One region of the Clostridium sulfidigenes genome, then DNA from elsewhere that is predicted to be linked to it. Evidence: riboswitches for the same ligand, from Rfam matches in the RefSeq annotation. Region 1 holds a riboswitch; each other region holds the start of a gene.
The links. A riboswitch is a leader RNA that binds a small molecule or an ion and turns the genes downstream of it on or off. The one in region 1 is predicted to bind thiamine pyrophosphate.
Positions count from the first base shown of each region.

Region 2: another riboswitch for thiamine pyrophosphate. It lies ahead of thiC (phosphomethylpyrimidine synthase ThiC); the one in region 1 lies ahead of thiE (thiamine phosphate synthase).
Region 3: another riboswitch for thiamine pyrophosphate. It lies ahead of thiT (energy-coupled thiamine transporter ThiT); the one in region 1 lies ahead of thiE (thiamine phosphate synthase).

Region 1 covers NZ_JBQHQR010000019.1:10,848-17,569, forward strand. Annotated here, with positions in the region: gene opp4C (oligopeptide ABC transporter permease) at 1-488, opposite strand, end outside; gene ACTNBA_RS17165 (ABC transporter permease) at 503-1,486, opposite strand; gene ACTNBA_RS17170 (ABC transporter substrate-binding protein) at 1,564-3,291, opposite strand; gene thiD (bifunctional hydroxymethylpyrimidine kinase/phosphomethylpyrimidine kinase) at 3,803-4,582, opposite strand; gene thiE (thiamine phosphate synthase) at 4,665-5,306, opposite strand; TPP riboswitch at 5,379-5,487, opposite strand; gene ribH (6,7-dimethyl-8-ribityllumazine synthase) at 5,749-6,210, opposite strand; gene ACTNBA_RS17190 (bifunctional 3,4-dihydroxy-2-butanone-4-phosphate synthase/GTP cyclohydrolase II) at 6,265-6,722, opposite strand, start outside.
Region 2 covers NZ_JBQHQR010000013.1:41,939-48,660, forward strand. Annotated here, with positions in the region: gene ACTNBA_RS14275 (gamma-glutamylcyclotransferase family protein) at 1-346, shown strand, start outside; gene ACTNBA_RS14280 (hypothetical protein) at 484-684, shown strand; gene ACTNBA_RS14285 (Crp/Fnr family transcriptional regulator) at 804-1,481, shown strand; gene ACTNBA_RS14290 (tetratricopeptide repeat-containing diguanylate cyclase) at 1,702-3,405, shown strand; gene thiC (phosphomethylpyrimidine synthase ThiC) at 3,558-4,871, opposite strand; TPP riboswitch at 5,070-5,171, opposite strand; gene ACTNBA_RS14300 (hypothetical protein) at 5,415-5,822, shown strand; gene ACTNBA_RS14305 (threonine/serine exporter family protein) at 5,900-6,379, opposite strand; gene ACTNBA_RS14310 (threonine/serine exporter family protein) at 6,385-6,722, opposite strand, start outside.
Region 3 covers NZ_JBQHQR010000011.1:76,413-83,134, reverse strand. Annotated here, with positions in the region: gene rnmV (ribonuclease M5) at 1-472, shown strand, start outside; gene rsmA (16S rRNA (adenine(1518)-N(6)/adenine(1519)-N(6))-dimethyltransferase RsmA) at 474-1,316, shown strand; gene ACTNBA_RS13170 (hypothetical protein) at 1,418-3,034, shown strand; gene ACTNBA_RS13165 (hypothetical protein) at 3,129-3,713, shown strand; gene ACTNBA_RS13160 (YhfM domain-containing protein) at 3,807-4,613, shown strand; gene thiT (energy-coupled thiamine transporter ThiT) at 4,688-5,332, opposite strand; TPP riboswitch at 5,444-5,539, opposite strand; gene ACTNBA_RS13150 (cold-shock protein) at 5,679-5,879, opposite strand; gene ACTNBA_RS13145 (C40 family peptidase) at 6,080-6,722, opposite strand, start outside.

The DNA of each region.
Region 1 (6,722 bases):
TTCTGGGTACTACTTACCCTCCACATCAATGCAAAGGACAAGGATATCATTAATGGCATAAATGGAAGTGAGCTAACTACTTCTGTAAAACGCATAAGAATGTTATCTACCCATCCACCATAGTATCCTGCAATTCCACCTATAGTAGCACCAATGAGTACGGTTATACCTGCAGTGACAACTCCAATAAACATAGATATCCTTCCACCATAAAATACTCTCATAAGTACATCTCTACCCTGTTCATCAGTTCCAAGCCAATGCTTTGCTGATGGCGGTTTAACTTTATTAACAAGTTCAAACTCATTTAAATTATAAGGTGATATTATAGGAACTAATATTACTAGTAAAACTATAATCCCAAATACTATACCACCTGCAAGAGCTATTTTATTCTTTCTAAATCGCTCCCATGCAACCCTCCATGGTCCCATAGCTTGAAGGTCTTGTTTCTTTTTTTCAGCCTTAGCCTTTTTTACTTCTAACATAATAAACTAACCTCCTATTCTACTTTTACTCTAGGATCTACCAATGCATAGGACATATCTGATACCAGATTTCCTAAAACCATTAGGACTGCATAGAATGTATTAGCTGCCATTACAACCCAAATATCTCTGCCCATAACTGATGTATATAGTATATTTCCAATTCCTGGCCAAAGAAGTACTGTTTCTAATAATATTGCTCCTCCAAAGAGAGATGGAATATACATTCCTACAAGAGTTACTATTGGTATTAATGCATTTCTAAAGGCATGACGATAAATAACTACCTTCTCTTTTAATCCTTTAGAACGTGCTGTTCTAATATAATCTTGATTAATTACTTCAATAACACTATTTCTAACGTATCTTATAAGTCCAGCCAGACTTAAAATAGTTAAAATTATTACTGGTAAAATCATATGTTTAGCTACGTCTATTACTTCAGCCATGAAGCTATCATAACCAACAGCTGCCATTACTGGAGTTCTCATACCATTAAGTGGTATTGCTCCATTACTCGGTACTGCTATAAAGAAAATCATAAGTAGTGCAAAGAAAAATGAAGGCATTCCTACTCCAACTAAAGAAAACACAGTCCAAAAATTATCAAATACTCCATATTTCTTTACTGCAGATTTTATTCCTACTGGAATTGCAATTGCAAAGGCCAATACCATAGATACTATATTTAATATAAATGTATTCCAAATGTAATCTCCTATAACATCACTTACAGGTTTTCTAAATTTTAATGAAGAACCAAAATCTCCTTTTAAAGTTCTTCCCAACCAATTAAAATATTGTGTAACAGGTCCTTTATCTAATCCTAATTGCTCTCTAATCATTTGTTGCTGCTCTGGAGTAGTCTTAGAACCTTGTCCTAAATATGCACTAACTGGATCTCCAGGCATTAGTTGTAATAATATAAATAATATTATTGTTATTATTAGCATAACTGGGATTAAATTGAGTAATCTTTTGCCTAAAAACTTTAACATTTCATCACCCCTAAACTTATTTTAATAACGCCCTGCAATTTTATACAGGGCGCCAATAGCCTATATGAAATTTAAAATTATTCTTCTATATAAGCATGTCTTAATGCTTTTACCCAATCACAGAATGGGCTTGTTTCTAGGCCTTTTATTTTCTTGTTATACATGTCAAAATAAGTATTTGCATATACAGGAACTATAGGTGCATCCTCATTAAGGATTTTAGCTATTTTATTATAATAAGGTTTTGCTTCTTCCTTATCTACAATACTCTTAGCTTCATCTAACAACTTGTCAACTTCTGGATTACTATATCTAGCTGTATTATCTTTACCAGTACCAATATAATCTGAGTGAATTTCAGAATATAAGCTATCTGGATCTGGGGTAGTTATAGATGTTGCCATGAAGTATATACTCCATTTATCTACGTTTTCATCAGAGTTATAGATAACGTAATCTAATAATGTATTAAACTCAAGATATGCTATATTAAGTTTAATTTTTAAACCTTCGCCCCAGTCTCTTTGCCACATTGGAATAAGAGTGTTTAAAATATCGTGTTCTGGCATAGCAGCTACATTAAGCTCCATAACCTTTCCATCCTTTTCACGGTATCCACTTGAACCAACCTTCCAGCCTGCTTCGTCTAATAAAGACTTAGCTTTTTCTAAATCAAAGTCATACTCTGTCATTTCACTAACTAATTTATCATCAATACCCCAAGAAACTTGAGAGAATGGGTGATATTGAACTGATGCAAGTACATCTCCAGTTGCCTCATCTTTATAATAGCTATTTACAAATTCTTTAATATTAAAGCCATAATATAATGCTTGACGTACTTTTTTATCAGCTGTTGGACCTGATTCACAGTTAAATTTAGTGTAACCATATCCACTTCTATCATAACTATTGAAAGTCATAAAATCCTTAGACTTAGCTTCATTTATTTTCTCTGGTTCAATAACTCCTGGAAGTAAATCTACCTCTTGAGATGTCAATTCAACTATATCAGTAGTTTGATCAACAAATTTACATACTATATTTTCAATATAATATCCTTCACCATAATAGTTTGGATTTCTTTTTAGAGATACAAATTCTTTTTCCTGGAATTTCTCTAAAGTATATGGACCTGAGCCAATTGGTTTTGTTGTTATAGCTTCTATAGATGATGTATCTCCAACCTTCCAATTTGCACCATAATAATGTTCTGGCATGATTGCCATATTACAGTTAGCAAGATTTGTTCTTAGTGGCTCAGCAAAACTAAATTTAACTGTATACTCATCTACAGCAACTACCCCTTTGAACTCTTCAGTCTTACCCTTTGAATATTCCTTATATCCAGCTAAATCTTTAACAACAGATCCATATCTACCAGTATAAGATTTGTCTGATAAAAATTGATAAGTGAAAACAACGTCATCTGCTGTTACCTTTTCACCATCAGAGAAAGTCATATCCTTCTTCAATTTGAAGGTTATTTCCTTGGCATCGTCTGAAAATTCCCAACTTTCAGCTGCTGATGGTTGATATTCTCCATTAACATCCATTGTAATAAGTGAATCAAATATCATGTCAATTATAGTAGCATCATAGGCAGATGAATAATATCCTGGGTTAAAGTTACCAGACGCCTCTGTTATTCCAGCAACTAAAGTACCCCCAATTTTCTTCTCTGCTTCTTCAGTTTTTGGTGTATCCTTTGATGTGTCTTCTTTTTTCTCTTTATCACCACATCCAACTAATGAAAAAGCTAAAATACTTGACAACATCAAGGCCATTAATTTTCTTTTCTTCAAAATCTATTCCCCCTTAAAATAATTAAGTTATAAATAAATACAAAAATATATTTTAAAAATATATACTTGTATAAATTCCTATCCCCCATAGTTAATACAATTTTAAATTTGATTTAGCTTTTAATTAAGCTGATTATTGCATTTTTATGTCATGTATTTAATTTCATATATTGTATGTTTATTACTATTAAATATATATATTACAGTTTTGTAAATTCATTATCCTAATAATACATATATTTTTTACTTTTGTAAATACCTTTTTGGAAATTTTCAGAATTTTCTTTATATTGTTTAGGATTTAAAAATATTCGGTATTCTAATATTTCGTTAAATACAATACTTTCATAATATTATATATATGGAATTTACATACAGTATTTTCATCTTCGTAAAAAAATAAGAGACTGTTTTTTTAAACAGTCTCTACCTTTACATATTATTCATATATTAAAACTTTATATTTATTGTAAATTAGCTGAAACAACTTAATAAGTATACATTACTACTATTACAAATTCCAACAGTGATTTAGAGGTCCATTACCTTTTCCAATATTTAAATTATCCCTTAAAGCACCGGTTATATATTTTTTTGCCCTTAAAATGCTTTCATCTATGCCGTAACCTGCTGCTAAATTACAAGCTATGGAAGATGATAAGGTGCAACCTGTTCCATGGGTATTTGAATTATCTATTTTCTCTTCATAATACCAAGTTATTTTCCCATTTTTATATAATAAATCGTCAGCACAATTTTCCAAGTGACCTCCTTTAATAAGAATTTTTCCTTTATACTCCTTTGAAATTTTTTCTGCTGCTTTTATCATATTTTCTTTACTTAAAATTTTAAATCCACAAATACATTCTGCTTCAGGAATATTAGGAGTAATCACATCAGCTATAGGTAAAAGTTTTGTAATCAACGCTTCCATGGCATCCTCTGAAAGAAGTCTACTTCCACTGGTAGATATCATAACTGGATCAACTACAATATTTTTAGCCTTATATTCTAATAATCTTTCAACAATCTCTTGAATAATCTCCTTAGAGGATACCATTCCTATCTTAATGGCATCTGGGAAAATATCTTTCATAATGCAATGGATTTCTTTATTTAAGAACTCTCTTGATATATTTAAAACCTCATAAACTCCAGTGGTATTTTGTGCTGTTAAAGCTGTTATAGCACTCATTGCATACATTTTATGGGCTACGATAGTTTTTATATCTGCTTGTATTCCAGCTCCTCCACTGCAATCCGATCCTGCTATTGTAAGTATCTTTTTCATTATAAATCAATCCCCTCTATCAATGTATATATTATATAAAGTATTTTCCATCTAAAATACACACCTATTTCCCATGTCTAATCTATTGAGTTAGCATACATTCAGTTAACTCTAACATTTGTTTTGTTGCTAATAGCACATCTTCTTTAGAAAATATTGAAGACACTAAAGCAACTCCATGTATTCCTAAGCCTTTTAGGTTCATAATATTATTCTCATCTATACCTCCAATAGCCACCACTGGTATAGTTACAGATTTGCATATATTTTTAATGGTTTCAAAGGTTATTACTCTAGTATCTAATTTAGTTGAAGTTGAAAAAGCTGCTCCAACTCCAATATAACTTGCCCCATCTTTTTCTGCTTTAATAGCTTGTTCCACAGTTTTTGCTGTAACTCCTAAAATTTTATCTTTACCTATCAGCTTTTTCACTTCTGCTGCATCCATATCACTTTGACCTATATGAACCCCAGATGCATCAATACTTATAGCTATTTCCACATTATCATTAATAATTAAAGGAATATTATATTTATCTGTAATCTTCTTTATCTCTTTTCCTTCCTTTAGAAATTCATCATAGGATAAATTTTTTTCTCTTAGTTGAATTAATGTAGCTCCTCCTTGTAAAGTTTTTTCGATTTCTTCAGTAAATAATTTTCCATCTAACCAACTTCTATCCGTTACTACATATAACTTCATTTGACTTTTACTTATACTCATTTCATACACTTCCTTAACAGAATTTTGTAGAATCTAAAAAAATATGGGACATACCAAATAGTATGTCCCATTAATATTTTTAATGTAATTCCCTACGTTGGCATTATCCAAATCAGGTTATAGGTCGAAGCTACTTTTTGCTTCCTCTCAGCCTGTTATACAAGCTCCCTAAATATTTAATTTCTTAAAGCATAGCATTGATTACATCTTTTGTCAATTTTCTCTGCTTTCTGTGTAATTTAATTACACCCTTTAGACGAGAAATCATCTGAACCCCGCATGAATAAAACAACTATTTAAATAGTTAAATATTTAAATAGTTATATATATAACTATTTCCCTATAAAAATATATAGCTATTTATATATTTTTATAGGGAATTTTATCATATACTGACTATTAAATTAAAAATTTTATTATATTTTCATAATCAAACTTTTAATTAGAAACTTTTTAATAAATTTGCCATTTCTATAGCTGTTACTGCTGCATCGTAGCCCTTATTACCTGCTTTAGTTCCGGCTCTTTCTATAGCCTGTTCTATAGTGTCCGTTGTTAAAACTCCAAAAATAACTGGTTTCTCTGTACTAAGAGATACTGATGCTATTCCTTTTGAAGCTTCAGCACAAACGTAATCGAAATGTGGTGTAGAGCCCTTAATAACTGCTCCAAGACATATAATTGCATCATAATTTTCATTTTTAGCCATTTTTTTTGCTACAAGTGGTAATTCAAAAGCTCCTGGCACCCATGCCACTTCAATATTATCTTCTTCTACTCCATGTCTTTTAAGTCCATCAATGGCTCCACCTAAAAGTTTAGATACAATAAACTCATTAAATCTTCCTACTACTATCCCAACTCTTAATCCTTGCGCAACTAAATTTCCTTCAAATATTTTCATCATTATTCCTCCTAGATTATATTATAATTTATACTAAATCATTGATTTAGAGTATTACTGGTAACTAAGTATGTGGTCCATTTTATTTTGTTTAGTTTTTAAATAAAATTCATTATCTTTATTGTAATTGATTTGGATTGGGACTCTCTCTACCACCTCAATATCATATCCATCTAATCCTTTAATTTTCTTGGGATTATTAGTCATAAGTCTAAGTTTTTTAGCTCCTAACTCTCTAAGAATTTGAGCTCCTATTCCATAATCTCTAAGGTCTGCTGGAAATCCAAGTTTAATATTTGCCTCTACTGTATCATATCCATGGTCTTGTAAATCGTAGGCCTTTAATTTATTTATAAGTCCTATGCCTCTTCCCTCTTGTCGCATATATAAAAGTATCCCGCAACCTTCTTCTTCAATTCTCCTTAAAGCTTCTGCCAATTGCTCTCCACAATCACATCTATTAGATCCAAGGACGTCTCCTGTTAAGCATTCAGAATGAAGTCTTGTTAGAA
Region 2 (6,722 bases), on a different contig from region 1:
ATCTCCAGCTTCTCTAGGAGAAGTAAGGGGAAAGCTTTTCCATCTTCCTCACAAGGGATACCCTGCTTTACTAGATGGAGAAGATACTGTTATTGGAGAAATTATGGCACTAAAAGATTTTTATGAAGATATAGTTTCCTTAGATCAAATGGAAGGATTCAGATCCTTTGAAGATATATCAATCAATGAATATATAAGAACTACTATAAATGTCAAAAATCTTGAAACAAAGGCTATTGAAAATTGTTATATATATAAATACGTAGATGGCAATGATAAAAACTTTAATTCCCATGCAATCTATATTCATCATGGAGACTGGAAAAAGTATATGAATAGCCTATAATAATACAAGTAGAAAAATCTATCATTTATTTGATAGATTTTTTATTGCAATAAACTAAAATTATATTTAAATTTATTGACATCTCTATTTCTATTGCATAATATATAAAATAATAATTATTTTCTTAAGGTGAATTTATGTCTTATAATCTAAACCCCGAAGAATTAGTTGTAGCAGCTGCTGTTCTCTCTCTATATATAGCTAAAAATAGAACTTCTGATGAAATTAATCTATTAGGAAATCTTTTTCAAGCTATAGGTACAAACCTATCAACTATTGCTACTGTTACTCCACAAAATGAATCTACTATTAATAACAAAAATAATACTAATGAATAAAATTTAATTTAAAAATAATTCCTATAATATGAGGAATTATATTATACTATAGACGTTTTTTAAGATTTAACATAAACATTACCTATTACTCTATTAAATTGAAAAGGATGATTTAATATATGTATGAAGAATACTTTAAACATATTCCACAAGAAAAAATGAGAACCTTTTTTCTTGAAGAACTTGCTCCTTTAGGAATTATAAAACATTATAAAAAAAATGAGCATATAGATTACTTTCCTGGTGGTAAACTCTCAATAGTTACTGAAGGAAAAGTGAAGGTTTGTATCTATACTAAAAATGGTCTTGAAAAAATTTTATTTTTTTTAATACCAGGAGAAATATATGGGGAAGAAAGTTTATTTCAGCACTCTCATATAGGCATTACTCCAGTTACATTAGAAGATACTTCAATCTCATTTATTGATAATGAAACTTTATATAATTATTTAAATGATAACCCTAAAAATTATGAGTATTTTCTTCAAAGTATATTAAGAAAATATCAAATTTCTTTATTTCAGATGGGAGACCTTTTAAAGAGATCACCAAGAGCTCAAATTTGCTCTGCTCTTTGTAGAATTGTTGCTCAAACTATAAATAATTATTCTGAAACTAATGATCCAATTGAATTAAGTCTCCCGCTTACCCATGAAGGATTAGGAAATTTAATCGGTTGCTCTAGAGTTACCGTTACTAGAGTTCTTAACGAGTTAAAATCCCAAGGAATATTAGCAAGCACATCTAAAAAAATAGTTATTCTAGATTTTGAAAGATTAAAAAAATATTGTGATTAATAACAAGTAAATTAAATATAACATATAATTACTTTTTGTGTTTATATTACTTAAAATCTCTAAGTAATTTTTATATATCATATAATTTTATATTATTTTTCATCTAATTTTATGTTATTATATTATTGTAACCATAAGGTTAAAAATGCATTGGTTACTCAGTTATAAGTTTAAATTCAAATTATAATTAAACTATTCTAAGAAAAGTAGGTTGTTTAGTATGGATAATAACTCAAAAGAACTTTTTAAACTTATTGATGATGGAAAAACTATTGTACATAGCGATCCTAGAAAAGCTTATGAAATAACAAAAGAAGCATATAAATTAGCTGAATCGTTTAATAATAAATCTGCAATGGGCTATTGCTTTATTAATTTTGCCTTAATTTACAGATCACTATCAAACTTTGCCAATTGGGTAGAATATGGTCATCATGCTCTAGATATATTTATGGAATTAAATGAAGAGGAAGGCATTGTTGTAGCTTTAAATCTTTTAAGTTGCGCATATTTTCACGTCGGACTTTATGAGGATTCTTTAATAAATTGTCTTAGAGTTCTAGATTTGTGTATTGATGATAAACATAGTTTTATTCACACCTGTTCCCTTAATAATATGGCAGAGATTCACAGGATAACTACCCAATATAATAAAGCCTTGAAATATTATGAGAAAGCTTTAGCTAAAGCTAAAAAGTTTAATTATACTTCACTCTCTGCATCTATTTTATTTAATATAGGACAAGTTCTTCTAGAGAAGAATAATTACCATAAAGCTTTAAAAATATTTTTTGAAAGCTATGATATAGCAATTAAATTTAATAACTTTATACTTCTAGGTGAAATAGAAAATAATATTGGTTTCATTCACTTTAAAAATAAAGAGTTTGATAAAGCCATGGGATACTATAATAAATCCTTAGAACACTTAGAAACCATTAGCAACAAATTCTATATCATAGATTTATACTTTAACATTGGTTTTTTAAAGCTTTCTACTTCTTCTGATGATGCTATAGAATATTTAAATAAAGCTATACATTGTGCTGAGGAACTTAATTCCAAACATAAGCTTAGCAAAATACATTTGCAGCTTTCTAAATACTACGAATCATTAGGAGATTTTAAAACAGCCTTAGAATATTACAGGCAGTACCACCTTTCAGAAGAAGAAGTTTCTTCATCTACCATGAAATCTAAACTAGAAATTATAAGAATTCAATGTAATCATGCTATAGAAGCTGAAGAATTAGAACAAATTAAAATAATAAATCAAAAACTAGAAATGGAAATAGAATCCCAAAATAAAAGGCTACAATATATGAAAAATGAGAATAAGAATTTACGGTTTAAAGCATTGAAAGATTCTCTTACTAAAATTTCAAATAGACATGCCATTGACCAAATGTTTAGTAGACTATGGAAATATTCTAAACTCAATAAAAATAATATGGTTTTATTTATGATAGATGTGGATAACTTTAAATTATATAATGATTATTGGGGTCATATGCATGGTGATAAATGTCTTGCTAGTATTGCTCAATGTTTAAAAGACATTTCTACCTCCCGTCACGATTTTTGTGGTAGATACGGTGGAGAAGAATTTATATATCTTGCTGAGGATTTAACCTATGATGAAGCTATTTACCTAGGTAATCTAATAAGTTGTAAAGTTAAGGACTTAAAAATAAAATCTACTCATGATAATGAGAGTTCTGTAATTACTGTTAGTATTGGTGGGGTCTATGGAAACCTTTCCTCTCTTAGATCAACTGACTATATGATTGAAATTGCAGACAAACAATTATATATCTCTAAAGAATCTGGAAGAGATAAAGTTACGTTAATAAATACCTTAGAAGATGAATTAATGCTAAATTCAATAAATTCAGTGAACTTAGTAACTGCAGATATATATTAATAATTTAAACTTTAAAACAGTTATTCCTTTATTATTAATTATATTATTCAAGTTATTAAACATAAAAGTATATAAAGAAGGACACTCTTAAAATTACTAAGCTTAAACTACCAATAAAAGCTTAATTTTTAATAGTGTCCTTTTATTAATTATTAATCATCTTCTCTTAAAAGGTTAATATCTTTTCCACTAAGAATCTTGTTCATATTTCTCATAGAACACATTTTACCACACATAGTGCAACTATCTTCATGATGAGGTGTAGATTCTTTTCTATATTTTCTTGGCTTTTCTTCATCTAAAGCTAAGGTAAACATCTTCTCCCAATCAAGTTCCTGTCTTGCCTTACTCATTTCATTATCCCACTGCGATGCACCTTTAATTCCTTTAGCAATATCCGCTGCATGAGCTGCAATTTTTACTGCTACTATACCTTCCTTCATATCATCTAGGTTTGGAAGTCTTAAATGTTCTGCTGGAGTTACATAACATAAAAAGTCTGCTCCATAACTTGCTGCAATAGCTCCACCAATGGCAGAAGTTATATGATCATAACCTGGAGCTACATCCGTAACTAAAGGTCCTAAAACATAAAATGGTGCTCCGTGACAAAGTCTTTTTTGAAGTAACATATTAGCTTCTATTTCATTTATAGCCATGTGCCCTGGACCTTCAATTATAACTTGTACATTTCTCTCCCAAGCTCTTTTTGTAAGCTCACCTAATACCATAAGCTCCTTAATTTGTGAAGCATCTGTGGCATCAGCTATCGAACCTGGTCTACATGCGTCTCCTAAACTTAAAGTTAAATCATATTTTTCACATATATCTAATAATCTATCAAAATACTCATAGAATGGATTTTCTCTCTGATTTAATTCCATCCAAGCAAACAAAAGAGATCCTCCCCTTGAAACTATATTAGTAATCCTCTTATTTCTTTTAAAAGTATTTATAGTTTCCCTGTTTAGTCCTGCATGGATAGTTACAAAATCTACTCCATCCTGTGCATGCTTTTCTACTACTTTAAAGAATTCATCTACAGAGATATCCTTTAGTTCCTTATCATAAAAGCCAACTACATCATACATTGGTACTGTTCCAATCATCGCTGTAGACATTTCTACTAACTTTTCTCTAAACTTCGCAGTTTTTCCATAATTAGAAAGGTCCATAATAGCCTCTGCTTTCATATCTAAAGCAACTTTTACCTTTTCCATTTCTTTATCTATGTCATCACAATCTTTGGATATACCTAAATTTACATTTATTTTAGTTTTAAGACCTTGTCCTACTCCCTGTGGTACAAGAGATTTATGATTTTTATTAGCAGGTATAGCTACCTTCCCTTCCGCTACTAAAGCCCTTAACTCTTGAATATCCATATTCTCTGACTTAGCTACAATCTCCATCTCTCTTGTTACAATGCCCTTCCTAGCGGCATCCATTTGTGTTGTAAAATTCATACTTTCTTCCTCCCTAAGTACAATAATTATTTAATTTAATAATTTAGCGCCTTTCTTTAGGAGAAAATAATTGCTTACATATTTTTTTACAAACCTTTATTAATTCTTATCTAAAAAAATAAAGGCTTACACAAGGTAAGCCTTTAGATGAATTCATAAAATAAATATTTATAAACATTTTTATAAATAAGCTATTATTAAAATCTTTTAAAGCTTTCCTTCGATGGCATTATCCACATCAGGTTCAAGGGTTAAAGCAATTATTGCTTCTCTCAGCATTAGGCACCCCTAGCTAAATAATTATTAAATTAACTTCATTATAACATAAAAACTATAATTTTCAAATTCACTTTTAATTTATTATTATCCACATTTTTAATGGAAAATTTTTAATAACATATTTTTTCTTTCTAAGGATAAACTAAAGTCGAGTTTTCTTAAACCTTTTATTTTTCAATAGCTTATCCTTATTCTTGTTATTCTCATCAAATATACTCATACTTAAGAATTTAAGTAAATACTTTAAAAGGACGGTGTATTACAATGAAAAAATCTTTAATTATACTAACATTAGTTGGTGCCATCATGACTTCTTCTACTGTAGCCTTTGGATATGATAATATATCAATGGATTCTAATAGTGAAAAAATGACTACTATAGAGACTCCATCAGAAAAATCTAAGGATGAAAAACCCACTGAGGAAAAGAAACCAACTATGATTGAGGAAGAAGAAAAGACAAAAAAACCTGATGAAAAGAAGCAAACTATAAGTGAGTCTAAGCCTGAGAATGAAAAAGCTCCTAAAGAAGATGAAAAGAAACCAACTCTAAACGAAACTGATGAGAAAAAACAAAATACAAAGACTCCTGGAAAACATATGAGAAAACCAGAGTGTGATAATAAGTGTAACCCTGAAAATAACAAGGAAAACGAAAAGAAGGCTCAATAATTAAGTATAAATTTAAACTTAATTTAAATATAGGCTATGTTTTAACAACAGTTTAAAACATAGCCTAATATTTTATTTTATGCTGCTTTCTTTGTTTCTATATCTCTTTGAATTTTGCTAAAAAATTTATAAGTAGTTGAAGATAACATCATTCCAAAGGCAATAGCTCCACCTACTATAATAGTTTTCATTGCACTGCTATAAGCAAGGTCATAATTTTGAGCTACTATATATAATACTGTGTTATAGGCCATAACTCCTGGTACTAACGGGAATATTCCTGGTATTGAAAACTGCATACTTGGAGCCTTTAACCTTCTTGCCATTACTTCACTATAAACTCCTACTACAAATGCCCCCATGAAAGTAGCAATAATTACACTTCCTCCATAGTTGAACACTATTAAATAGCTTATCCATGCAAGAGTTCCTGAAATCCCAGCCCAAACTAATTTTTTTCTATCTATATTAAATAATATGGCCGGAAATACACTTCCAAAAAACGCTAAAACAATTTGTCTAATCATAACATAGCCTCTACTTTCACTTAAATATATTATATCTAAAAGATTCCTAGAAAATTTCTAAAGGCTAATGCAGTACCAATTCCTGAACCAATTGCTGTAATTATTAAAACTGCCTCACCTACCTTTGAAATTCCTGATGTAAAATCACCATAAATTATATCTTTTATTCCATTAGTAAGGGCTACACCAGGTAATAGTACCATAATAGACCCTAGTATAATCTTGTCCTTGTTCACTATAGTTATAATATTTTCAAATAAAATACTTATACTAGCTATAAGAAATCCTGAGAAAAAGAAGATAAAAAATTGGAAAAATCCTACGTTGGATACCTTATCTACCATATAATATATTATCATACCAATAATCGCAG
Region 3 (6,722 bases), on a different contig from region 1:
AGTAATATCAGTTAGTGGGTTTGGTATAAATAGTAAAGTTATTGAAAGAATAAAAGAGGCTAATAAGAGACAAGGGGTAATAGTTTTAACAGACCCTGATTTTGCTGGAGAAAAAATAAGAAGAATTATAGCTAAAAGAGTTCCTAATATTAAGCATGCTTATATAACTCAAAGTGAAGGAAGAAAAGGTGATAATATAGGAGTTGAAAATGCTTCACCAGAAACTATTATCAAGGCTTTAAATGGAGCAAAGTGTGAATTAAAAGAGCCTAGACATGAGTTTACTATACAAGATATGCACTATTTTAGATTAACAGTAGATAAAGATGCTAAAAAAAGAAGAGATGCTATTGGAAGAGAATTAGGAATAGGGTATAGTAATACAAATCAGCTATTAACTAGATTAAATAATTATGGTATATCTAAGGATGAGTTTGTAGAAGCTATGAAGAAGGTAGATAAGGAGATTTAGTATGGATAAATTAAATACAAAAGAACTAGTTGAAAAATATAATTTTAAGTTTACTAAAAGTTTAGGACAAAATTTTTTAACTGATTACACAGTGCTTGAGGATATTGTAGAGGGTGCAAATATAACTGAGAATGACTACGTAATAGAGATAGGTCCAGGTGTTGGAACTTTAACTAAGGAGTTACTTAAAAGGGCTAAAAGAGTTACTAGTATAGAGTTAGATTCTAGATTAATACCTATTTTGGAATCAGAGTTATCTAGTTATGAGAATTTTAGTTTAATAAATAAAGATGCTTTAAAGGTAAATTATAGAGAACTAATAGGTGAAGAAAAAAGTGTAAAGGTAGTAGCTAATTTGCCATATTATGTAACTACCCCTATAATAGCAAATCTTTTAAATGATAAATTAGATATAAAATCTATAACTATTATGATTCAAAAGGAAGTTGCAGAACGAATTAATGGAGAACCAAGCACTAAAGAATATGGAGCATTTACTCTACTTGCAAAGTATTATTGTGATACAAAAATTATCAGGAATGTACCTCCAAGTTGCTTTATTCCATCTCCTAAAGTAGATTCTATAGTTATTAGACTAGATAAATTAGATAAACCTAGAGTTGAAGTGAAGGATGAAAAACTTTTCTTTAATATAATAAGGCAATCTTTTAATATGAGAAGAAAAACCCTATGGAATAGTATGAAAGCTATAGGATTATCTAAGGAATTGCAAGAAAAGGCTTTTGAAGATGCAGGTATTAATCCAACTAGAAGAGGTGAAACTCTAACAATAGAAGAGTTTGCTACTTTAGCAAATAAGATATACGAGATTCGTCTTAAATAGACGAATCTTTTTTCTTATAAAAATAAATAAAGAATATCCTTCATTTTTTATATATAGTAGTCATATATTATAATGTATAAATAAAAATGGAGGTAAAGAGTATGCCGTCTAGAAAAAGCTATAATAGATTTTTTATAATATTACAAGAAGATCAAAAAGGATATGGACTAGATTCTAATAAAACACCTTCAGGCTACGCTAAGTTAGAGGTAAGAAATGATAAAGCAAAAGCCTCATATTATGCTCAAAATCTTAAAAAGCAAAAGGGCCCATACTTTATGATTTTAATAGTTCAAGGAAACAATGGTAATGAACTAATAAATCTTGGTCGAATCAATATAGATGATGGCGGAAAAGCTGATGTTAGCAATGAATTTAATGCTAATAATTTAGTAAATACAAACATAGGTATGGACAAGGTGCAAGGAGCAGCTATTGGTAAGATAAGTGCAGATAAAGTTATGCCTGTAATGGTAGGGTTTATTGGAGGAGAAGAGCTTAAAAACTGGCAGAGCTATCCTCTAGCTACCAGTGATAGCAATACTGTAAAAGAAAATAATAGTACAACTACACCAGTAAAAGAAACTTTAAAATCAGATAATGAAAATATGAATAGAGTAGTGCCTGAAATTCAAGATACAAATTTAGGGCAGCAAGAAAGTAATACTGGAATTATGCAAAATAACACCAATAATACACAGCAACAGACAGGAGTATCACAAAATACAGGAACTGATAATACACAGCAACAAACAGGAATGCCGCAAAATGTAGGAACTGATAATACAAACATTACTAATCCTCCATATGGTGGAATTATTCCTAATATACCTGGAAGTACTTCTATTCCTATGCCAAATACAAGTGCACCAGGAAGTACTTCTAATCCTACCCCTAATACCAATATACCTGGAATCGCTCCTACTCCTATCCCTAATATCAATATACCTGGAATCACCCCTACTCCAATGTCTAATATAAGAGGTGATGAAAATTATATAAGTGATGAAGTAGATATTATTGATGTTGAAGAAATTGAACCTTTGGTAAAGAATGATCTAATAAATGAACAATTAGAAAGTAATGATGAAGACTATATTGATGATGAGAATAGAATATTTGAAGAATATGAAAAAGAAATAGAAAGGTTAAAAGATTATAGGAAAAAACACTCTAAAAAGAAGAATAAATATGATGATTGTAAGGTGAAAAAATCATATGATTATGACGATATAGAAAAAAAATGTGAAGATTGCAAACCTGAGAAACATAAAAAAAGTGAATGGAATGATAAGGATTATCCAATGGGAACTATGGGTAAATTTTTTAAAGAAGTTATCTATGGTTTAGAAAAGATTGGTAGTAATGAGAATATTAAAAATTGTTTTTGGTACAAAGCTCATGTAAAAAAATTAGAGGATATGTATTGTGTTTATGATTACAATAAATATTCTGTGGTGTTCTATCCTATGATTTGCTATTATCCTTATATATCACGACATGGAAATTTCATGGTTGGATATAAATGTGATGATGAAGGTAATTTAAAATATATTATATATGCAATACCAGGAACAAGAGATTTGGCAGACCAACCATATGAAGGAAAGACTGGTTTCGTAACTTTCATGCCAGATGAAGATAATGATAAAACAGGTCATTGGTTAATGTATTATGATATAAAAGGAAATACTGTGGTTGTACCAGTTAAGAGATAAGATAATATATGAATTTAAAACTCCGAATTTTATTCGGAGTTTATTCTATTTTTTGAAAAAGGTACATAGTATATTAATAAAGGGAGGGTAACATATGAAATTAGTAGATGATAATATGAGAAAATTAGGATTAGCAATAATACTAGCAGGGCTTATGATAGTTATATTAGGAGTTGGAAAATATTTTGAAGAAAGTCTAAGAACAGCTACATTAACTCAGAATAGTATGGTTGAATTTAAGCAATATGATATTCTAGATGGTAAAATAAAATATAAGTTACCTAGTAGCTGGTTAACTACAATAAAAGAGAATAAAGATGATAAAATTGTATACTTAAATGAATTTGTTTCAGATGATGCTAATACTTATGGTTCTATAGAGCTTATAAGTAGCAGTGAAGGTGTTAAAGCAACAATAGATAAGTGCATAGCAGATGTAGAGGGTATGGGAATAAAAGACTATAAAAAAGAAAAAGTGAAGATAGATAATATAGAATTAGATTATATTAAGTATGATTTAAAAAGTAGTAAAGAAAATGTAAAAAGAACCTATGAATATTATGTTCCATACGATGATTATGTGGCTAGAATAACATTTATAATTAGTGATAAAAAAGCTAGAGAGAATACACAAGTGGTATTTGAAAATATAGTTAAAACTTTTTCCTTTGAAAAGTAAAAGAGTTATTTGATTTAATGTATAACAACTATTATAATAAAACATATGATAAAGAATGAAAAATTCTAAGAATTTTTCAAGTGGAGGGCAAAGGTGAGAAGAGTAAAGAGTAATTTCATAGTTATATTATTAATAATATCATCATTACTAATTTCCGCTTGTGGTATAAGGGGAAATAGTGATTTTAACTATATGCAAGAAAGGAACATTATGAAGGTTACAATTCAGAGTACTAGAGATAAAAGTTATAAGTTTACTGTTACTGACAAAGATGTAATAAATGATATATATAGTATACTTTCTAGTGCAAGTGTTGTTGAAGAAAAGTCAACCCTAGACCCAGACTATACTCTGGAGATATATGAGAGCCCAACAGAATTTAAGACCTTTAATTATGTAGCTGGACTTGACAAGAAGGATGGGGCAAATCTGTATAATGATGATAATAAGTATATTGTTTCTAAGAGGCTTGATAATGATATTATAAAAAACTTTGCAAATATAAGAAAACCTATCGACTTTGAGTATGTATATTATACTTCTATTTTAAGTTGTTTAGATAAGTACGTATCCGCTAATAAAGATGCAGGTAATGTTGGAGTTAATATATCTAGTGATAATATGGCTGCACGTTTTCAAATATCCACAGAGATTGAGGAATTTAAGAAGAAAATAAATAAACTTAAATCAGTAACATTCATGGATACCTCTGTTACTAGAGATGATTTTAATGTAGTTATGAATATAAAAACAGAAGGATATACATCTAAGAAATATAAAGGTATTGTTACCTTTGAAAAGACTGAAAATGCTTCCTCCACTAGCTATTATATAAGTAACGTTTATGATCGTGGAGAATGGAAGTTTAACATAAGTGATGAAAAACCGAAGGAATTCTAAAAGTAAAATAAATATAGTAATTAAAAGGATATAGCATGATGATTAAATGAACATCACGCTATATCCTTATTAAATTATTGTATAGAATTATTAGTATAAGGAGCTAATCGTTTTGTAAGACTATTTAAATTTATAACTGAGCATACAGCTAAGCAAATTATACAATCTATAAGAATATAAGTACCATTATATACTAGTGAATATACTGCTGGAGTTAAGTTGTAATCAGCAGCATAACTTCCCCAGAAAATTATTCCTGCAATGTAGTGGAATATAAATCTTGCAAAGAAAGCTACTATTATAGCTAAATACTTATTTTTCTTAAAAAATCCTGAAAGTCCAATTGCCATAAAAGGTAGAGTATAGTCAAAAAGAACTTGAATAGGGTGAAGAATATATGCAGGTCCTATAACAAAGTTTAGTATTCCATACACAAAGCCAGTGAATATTCCTATAGTAGGCCCATAAATCAAGGATATTAAAATTATAGGTAGCATACTAGCAAGAGTTGCGCTTCCACCTAAAGGAAATTCGAAAAATTTGAAAAACTGAAGAATTACCGACATAGCAACTGCTAAGGCTATATGAGCTGTTAATCTAGAAGTAAACTTGATATGTTTAACTTTTATAAACACACAAAATAGAATTAGGACACCAAATAAGGTGGCAATAGTTGTCCAACTAGCTAGAATATTTTTCATATTTTCTAAGATATTCATAAAGAGTCCTCCTTAAATTAAGTAGTGCTAAGGACTAATGTTGAAGCTGAAGTTATACTCTGCAAAAAAGCCATGTTCGTAAGAACACGGCTAAATAACTAAGCATTAACTTAAGCTTATTAATCGCTTCCCTACGCTAGCATTATCTAGGTCAGGTAAAGGGTAATGAAAAATCATTTCTCAGCCGAAGCACCCCTAGCACAATATATTATTTTATATTTTCATAATAGCATACATAGTTTTATAGTTCAATAGAGCCCTATATAAACCGAATAAAAATAGAGACTACGAATTTTAATCGTGTCTCTATAATGATGAATAATACATATTTCTTTAAAATATATATCTATATTTTTGTAACATTTGCTGCTTGAGGGCCTCTATCCCCACTAACTATTTCAAATTGAACCTTTTGTCCTTCATCAAGAACCTTATAGCCATCTCCCGTTACAGCAGAGAAATGTACAAATACATCTTCATGACCTTCCATAGATATAAATCCAAACCCTTTTTCACTATTAAACCATTTTACTGTTCCTACTTCCATATAATCTCCGTTAAGCAACTTAAATAGTTGCACCCTTTTCAACATACTCAGTTTTGCGGTGCTACTCCTGTTGGTCGTGTACTCTAGGGCATCAAATCTTAATATTATTAAGATAAGCACGGAATCTCCTTTCAAAATATTTGACCATATCTAATTTCTTAGATATTAATTATAGTGTTCTCAATTTAAAATTTTTTATACTATTTTATTATACGTTTAGCAATATAATATCTATTACTATAATAAGCAGAATTTAAGTTAGAAACTCTTACGCAGTCACCAGGTTTAGGAGCTTGTATAAATAAATCATTACCCTTATAGATTCCTACATGAGATATATCATTAGGATCATCATCATTAGTAGTAAAGAAGATTAAATCTCCAGGTTTTAAATCCTTACGATGAACAATAACACCTTGATGCACTTGATAGTATGTAGATCTTTCTAAGGAGATTCCTAGTTGCTTGTACACATATTGAGCAAGTCCAGAACAGTCAAAACCTACAGGGGTAAATCCACCCCAAAGGTATGGTACTCCAATGTATTCTTCAGCTTTAGCAACTATGTCTTCACCAGTACAGTTACTTTGTATAAGAGGAGTTTCCTTTACTATTGGATTTGATGATTGATTTTCATCAGATATGGTTACATAGTCACCGCTAATATATCCATTAGTAGTACCTACCTTAACATTATACCAACCATTAGTATAAGAAATAATAGGTAATTTACTACCATATCTTACTGTAGTTAGGATAGTATGGCTAGTGCCAGCCCCAGAACGGACATTTAAAGCATCTGCATTAACAATTGCAACCTTACCGTTTACAGTGTGAGAAGGT